DNA from 2 places in the Bradyrhizobium sp. SZCCHNGR1005 genome. Region 2 is predicted to be linked to the other one. Evidence: predicted binding sites of a transcription regulator. Region 2 holds the regulator's gene; the other holds the start of a gene.
What was found. The regulator PhoB, encoded in region 2, activates phosphate uptake and scavenging genes when phosphate is short. The targets are predictions, from matches to a motif close to TGTCATNNANCTGTCAT.
Positions count from the first base shown of each region.

Region 1 (3,346 bases), on a different contig from region 2:
AAATTTCGCATCAGATTCGGACCGCATCACTCATCACAATGTCGCCCTTTGGCCCGTAGGCGAAGTTAGGCCACGGCCGCCTCCCGCCCCTCTCGGTGGTACAGCAGACATCACCGAGCACCGAGCCCTGATAGTCTCTCAGTTCTGACGCTCGTTCATACCATTTTGCAACGGGCTCGCTTTCGAGCGGAGGGGCAGGTCCGCCACGCTATCGCCCCGGCGTTCTGAATCGAAGCTCGTAGGTCGCGGTCCCGTACATTGAAGAGACCATTGCGGCGGGGCCGCTGAACGGCGCGAGCGGTCCGGAGACATAGAACGAACTCAGCCGGCAGTCGGCCCGCCAATATTCGGACAGGATGGCGCACTCATTGGCCGCCATGGTGTAGAGCGCGCGGCGTGCGGTGTCCTGGGCCGTGGCGGAGGGCACATCGCGTGCGTCCGCGGCGCCGTCGATCCGGGCCTGGAACGTCGTCGTGATCTGCAGAGGCGGGTTGGGACCGGCCGCTCCCGGCTCGACGGGAAGATTTGATTGCGCTGACGCTGCCGAGATCGGCAGCGCCAGAGCGAGCGCCGCAGCTATCGTTCTTGTCATGACCAGTCCCCCCCCAATGATCACTGGCGATGCCGGCCTGGCGCGGCCGAAGCGCCACAACTGGATTCAAGCTGTAGCCCGAAGGGGACCCTTGAGGCCATCTGTTTCGACCCGGCCGTCGTCTGTCGGGCAAATCAGGACGCAACGATAAGGTTAGCGTATCTCGGCGAGGCTGCGGAAGCCTCGAAACCGTCCGCGCGCAGGGGCGAAAATCGCCTGAGCGATCAAGCTGATTTGGCTGGTCCAGATGCGGCGCGAAAAATAATTGGCTTTCGTTTTTTCGGAAATTGGTGTCCTATTCCCTCGTCCCGTGCTCACGAGGAGGGGCGCTTCGCGATCGTCACGAACGTTGAGCGCGGGATGCGGTGGGCGCATCGGGTTGCAGCGTGGTCTTCCACGCCGACGAACAGCTTGATGCGCACGGTCAAGTCATGTGGTTCTGACATCCCGGTGCTGATGTCTGCGCAACGCGCGGAACGCGCGTTGTCGCTACAGGGGCAAGAAAGCCGGTCCCTGGGGAGAGCATGAAGCAGCCGTTAAAGCCATCGCGCAGGGAAGGCCGGAGCATCTGGCTGAGACCTGTGGTGACCGCCGCGTGCATTTTCTTTCGCACGCGGGCCATGGGTATCAGCAGATACCCGGCCTTCCCTGTGCCCTCCGATCGATAGGAGGGTGGAGCTAGCTGCAAAACTCGGACGCCATGCGCCGCGAGAACGGGATTGTATGTGGTGGCGTCGTTACTTCGTTTGCGCCCGCAAATGGCGCAATGGAACGAAACCCTCAGTCAAGCTTTTGGTCAGCCGCTCAAGGAAAAAAGGCCGAATCTTTGTGCAAAACCAATGCGGGCATTTCCCCCATAAAGCACCCCTTCTGTCGCCTGATTGTCGCATCGCGCTGTTATCGCGGGTAAACGGCAAGGGATACCTGAGTCGTCACGCGAGCGGCTTTCAGCAGCGGTCCGGACGGGGGATGCGCGCTAGCAGCGACGTCGCTCGTCATTGGTTTGTCATCAGAAGCTGTTAGGTGGGCGCGCATGGGAATTGAGAACGCTGCAGGTGAAGAAAGCCCGGACCGGCGCTTTCGCACGCTGTTCATCTCCGACGTTCATCTTGGGGCCCGCGGTTCGCAGGCCAATCTCCTGGTCGATTTCCTCCGCCATCACGACGCTGATACGATCTATCTGGTCGGCGACATCGTCGATGGCTGGGCGCTGAGGTCGAGCTGGCACTGGCCGCAATCCCATAACGATCTGGTGCAGAAGATGCTGCGCAAGGCGCGCAAGGGCGCCAAGGTCGTTTATGTGCCCGGGAATCACGACGAGTTCCTGCGTGGCTATTACGGCACGCATTTCGGCGGCATCGATGTGGTCGAGAACACCGTGCACACCGGCACCGACGGTCGCCGCTATCTCGTGATCCATGGCGATATCTTCGACCTCGTCGTGCAGAACGCGCGCTGGCTCGCCCATCTCGGCGACAGGGCCTACGACTTCGCCATCCAGATGAACCGGTTCGTCAACTTCTTCCGGCGCATGTTCGGTGTGCCCTATTGGTCGCTGTCGCAATGGGCCAAGCAGAAGGTCAAGAACGCGGTCAACTACATCGGCGCGTTCGAGACCGCGCTCGCCGCCGAGGCGCGCCGGTACGGCTGCGACGGCGTGATCTGCGGCCACATCCATTACGCCGTGATCCGCGACGAGCAGGGCATCCGCTACATGAACTGCGGCGACTGGGTCGAGAGCTGCACCGCGCTCGCCGAGCACGAGGACGGTACCTTCGAGATCATCACCTGGACCGACCAGTTGCGCAAACCGGCCCCCGTGCCGCGGGTGACGGCGCGCGCCGCGGCGTGACGAACGGGCCGCAAGGGCAGGGGCCGTCTGCTCCCGCCGTGTGGCCTGAACTGGGTTGATGCCTGCGGGCTTGCGAGGCGGTCCCGGGGCGCGGTAAAGTCGTAGCATGACCATTCAGGCTTCGATCCCTACCGTCACTGCGGCCGACATCGACGCGGCCGCGCGCGTGCTCGCACCCGTCGCGGTGCGTACGCCCCTGCTGGCCTCGCCCGTGCTCAGCGAGCGGCTGAACGCGCACGTCTTCGTCAAGCCGGAAGTGCTGCAGCGGACCGGCTCGTTCAAGTTCCGCGGCGCCTACAATAAACTGGCGTCGATCCCCGAGAGCGCACGCGGCAATGGCGTGGTGGCGTTCTCCTCGGGTAATCATGCCCAGGGAGTCGCGCATGCCGCGCAGCTGCTGAAGATGCATGCGACCATCGTGATGCCGACCGATGCGCCGGCCGCCAAGCGCGAGCGCACCAAGGCCTTTGGCGCCGAGGTCGTGCTGTACGACCGGGATCGCGAGGACCGCGAGGCGATCGCGCGCGAGATCGCCGGCAAAAGCGGCGCGACGGTGGTGCCGCCTTATGACGATCCGCTGGTGATCGCCGGTCAGGGCACCGTCGGCCGCGAGATCGCGGAGGATCTGACTGCGCTCGGCCTCGCGCCAGGCGTCGTCGTGGTGCCGGCCTCGGGCGGCGGACTGGTCGCGGGGGTCTCGACTGCGGTGAAGGCGAAGTTTCCGCAGGCCGAGATGATCGTCGCCGAGCCGGAAGGATTTGACGACCACGCCCGCTCGCTGCGCGCCGGACAGCGCGTCGCCCACGACGCCAAGGGCCGTACCATCTGCGATGCGCTGATGGCGGCGATGCCCGGCGAGATCACCTTCGCGATCAACGGACGGCTGCTGTCGGGCGCCGTGT
Region 1 covers NZ_JAUEZC010000019.1:18,193-21,538, reverse strand. Annotated here, with positions in the region: gene QXZ85_RS33500 (hypothetical protein) at 209-592, opposite strand; gene QXZ85_RS33495 (UDP-2,3-diacylglucosamine diphosphatase) at 1,626-2,444, shown strand; gene QXZ85_RS33490 (threonine/serine dehydratase) at 2,551-3,346, shown strand, end outside.
Region 1: the regulator PhoB is predicted to act here: its motif matches at 1,586-1,602, upstream of QXZ85_RS33495 (UDP-2,3-diacylglucosamine diphosphatase).

Region 2 (3,346 bases):
ATGACCGCGTCGAGAAGGCGTTGCGCGGCGGCGCGCTGTGGAACGAGGTCAAGGACAAGCTCAACGCCTCGGGCCTGAGCCTTTCCGGCGGCCAGCAACAGCGTCTCTGTATTGCCCGCACCGTTGCGGTGCGTCCCGAGGTGATCCTGTTCGACGAGCCGTGCTCGGCGCTCGATCCGATCTCGACCGCCAAGGTCGAGGAGTTGATCCAGGAGCTGTCGGACAACTACACGATCGCGATCGTGACCCACAACATGCAGCAGGCGGCCCGCGTCTCCGACAAGACCGCCTTCATGTATCTCGGCGAGCTGATCGAGTTCGACGATACCAGCAAGATCTTCACCTCGCCGAGCGATCGGCGGACCCAGGACTACATCACCGGCCGCTTCGGCTGATGCCGGAAACGGACCCCTTGCATCGGTCGGCAAGGGGCAGTTGGCTGAGGCAGCGAGACCCGAATTGACGCGCCGGACTACGACGGCATTGCCGAGGAGATAGAGATGGCCAGTGAACATACCGTCAAGGCGTTTGACAGCGACCTGCAGGAGCTGACGCGGCTGGTCGCGGAGATGGGCGGCTTGGCCGAGCGGCTGATCGTGGATTCCGTCGACGCGCTGGTGCGGCGCGACGTCGCGCTCGGCGAGCGGGTGATCCAGACGGACGCCGAGATCGACAGTCTGCAGCGGCTGATCGAGGAGCGCGCGGTGCTCACCATCGCCCGCCGGCAGCCGATGGCGGTGGACCTGCGCGAGATCGTCGGCGCGATGCGGGTTGCGACCGACCTCGAGCGGATCGGCGACCTCGCCAAGAACATCGGCAAGCGCGTCGCCGCGCTGGAGAGCGATTTCCATCCCTTGAAGCTGATCCGCGGTTTGGAGCACATGACCGACCTGGTGCAGTCGCAGGTCAAGTCGGTGCTCGACGCCTATGCCGCCCACGATCTGCCGGCGGCGATGACGGTGTGGAAGGGCGACGAGGAGGTCGACGCCATCTGCACCTCGCTGTTCCGCGAGCTGCTCACCTACATGATGGAAGATCCCCGCAACATCTCGTTCTGCATTCACCTGATGTTCTGCGCCAAGAACATCGAACGGATCGGCGATCATGCGACCAACATCGCGGAAACCGTGTTCTACATGATCGAAGGCCAGCCGATGATCGACAAGCGTCCGAAGGGCGACATGACGTCCTTCGCGGCCACCGCCCCCGGAAACTGAGAGAGAAGCTGAGCGATGAGTGCGCGCATTCTGGTTGTGGAAGACGAGGAAGCGCTGACGACGCTGCTGCGCTACAATCTCGAGACCGAAGGTTACGAGGTCGAGACGGTTGCGCGCGGCGACGACGCCGACACGCGACTGAAGGAACGGGTGCCCGATCTCGTGGTGCTGGACTGGATGCTGCCGGGGCTGTCCGGCATCGAGCTGTGCCGGCGCCTGCGCGCCCGGCCCGAGACCAAGCAGCTGCCGATCATCATGCTGACGGCGCGCGGTGAGGAGAGCGAGCGGGTCCGCGGGCTCGCCACCGGGGCGGACGATTACATCGTCAAGCCGTTCTCGGTGCCCGAGCTGTTGGCCCGCGTGAAGGGTCTGCTCCGTCGCGCGAGCCCCGAACGGCTCGCCACCGTGCTCGCCTATGGCGACATCGAGCTCGATCGCGAGAAGCGCCGCGTCGCCCGCTCCGGCCGGCCGATCGATCTCGGGCCGACCGAATATCGGCTGCTCGAGTTCTTCCTGGAACATCCGGGCCGCGTGTTCAGCCGCGAGCAGCTGCTCGACAGCGTCTGGGGCCGCGACATCTACATCGACGAGCGTACGGTGGACGTGCACATCGGACGCTTGCGCAAGCTGCTCAATCCGGGACGCGAACAGGATCCGATCCGCACCGTGCGTGGCGCGGGCTATGCGCTCGACGACCGCTTTGCGAAGGCGGAATCGTGAGCTGAGGGCGATCGCGCAGCGACAAACAGCACCCGATCAAAGGCGGAGCTTCGGCTCCGCCTTTTTTGTCATGACAAGCGCGCTTGCAACGTGCGCCGCCGTCATCCCGGCGAACGCCGGTACCCATAACCGCAAATGCTGATGATAGAGCTGCAGCTGTAGCTAACATCCATCATAACCACGCCCGCCGGTGGTTATGGGTCCCCGCGTTCGCGGGGACGACAGCTGATGGCTGAGCTAACAGCGCGTCCAAGATGCGCAACAGATCAGCGTGCCGGGCTCTTGCCGGGGTGACGACGGCGATCGGCCGCGGGCTGATAGGCGATGCGCGAATGCTGCGCGCAATAGGGCAGGCCGTTCAGCGCCTTGCCGCCGCAGAAGAAGAAGTCCGCGCTGGCGGGATCGCCGACCGGCCAGTGGCAGGTGCCTTCGCGGAGCTCGAGCAGCGACAGCCGCTGGTTCATCGGCACCACATTGTCGAAGGTGATCGGATCGGGCTCCGTCTCGACCTCGAACACCTGGGCGAGCGCGGTGTTGCCGCGCGCCACCGGGCGGGCCACCCGCATCATCGGCTGAGCGGGGCGGGCCTTGCGCTGACGCGGAGCGGCGGCGGCAGGGCTCTTGGCACGGCCGGAGAGGCCGAGCCTGTGGACCTTGCCGATCACGGCGTTGCGCGTCACATTTCCGAGCTCCGCTGCGATCTGGCTGGCCGACAGTCCGGCCTCCCAGAGCTTTTTCAACTGCTCGACGCGATCGTCTGACCAGGTCAATACCGTCATCGCACCTTTCCCTTCGCGTTTCGCTGGCCAGTTTCGGGACAGCGCTGCGGTGCCAAACTCACGAAAATCCCTGCTCGCAGAATCCCTTAGCCCTCGCCGGGCGCGAGATGCGCGCCCGGACGTGTACGCCGAACCACCGAACTCTTAAGGATCAGACCTGCTGCACGAGATGTCGTACTCGATGCGAAAAACGCTACAATATGCCGTGACTCCCGCGCAAGAGTCGGGGGCCACCGTCCACACCTTCCGTCGATGTGGACCGGGAACGCTTAGCACTGTCATCGACCGGAAACCCCACCTGTTCCGCGCTGAGGCGGCTGGCTCACGCGTGTTGACAGCGAACGTCCTGCGCATACAATAGTTGTCCGTGCCGCCTTGAAAAGGCGGCACATTTTGTTTTCCAGGGCCGGGTCCCGGGTGCGCGATGGCGCTGCTTTGCGCCTCCTCGTGCGCGTCTTGACCGGCCCGTCAGCTCAAGTGATCAGCCATGACGGACGTCGCGTCGCATCTGCTCCCCGTATTTGCCCGGATCGATCTCGCCTTCGAGCGCGGCGAGGGCGCCTGGCTGATCGCGACCAATGGCGAGCGCTATCTCGACTTCACCTCCGGCGTCGCCGTGAATGCGCTGGG
Region 2 covers NZ_JAUEZC010000006.1:48,501-51,846, forward strand. Annotated here, with positions in the region: gene pstB (phosphate ABC transporter ATP-binding protein PstB) at 1-395, shown strand, start outside; gene phoU (phosphate signaling complex protein PhoU) at 501-1,217, shown strand; gene phoB (phosphate regulon transcriptional regulator PhoB) at 1,233-1,937, shown strand; gene QXZ85_RS23950 (GcrA family cell cycle regulator) at 2,204-2,716, opposite strand; gene QXZ85_RS23955 (aspartate aminotransferase family protein) at 3,204-3,346, shown strand, end outside.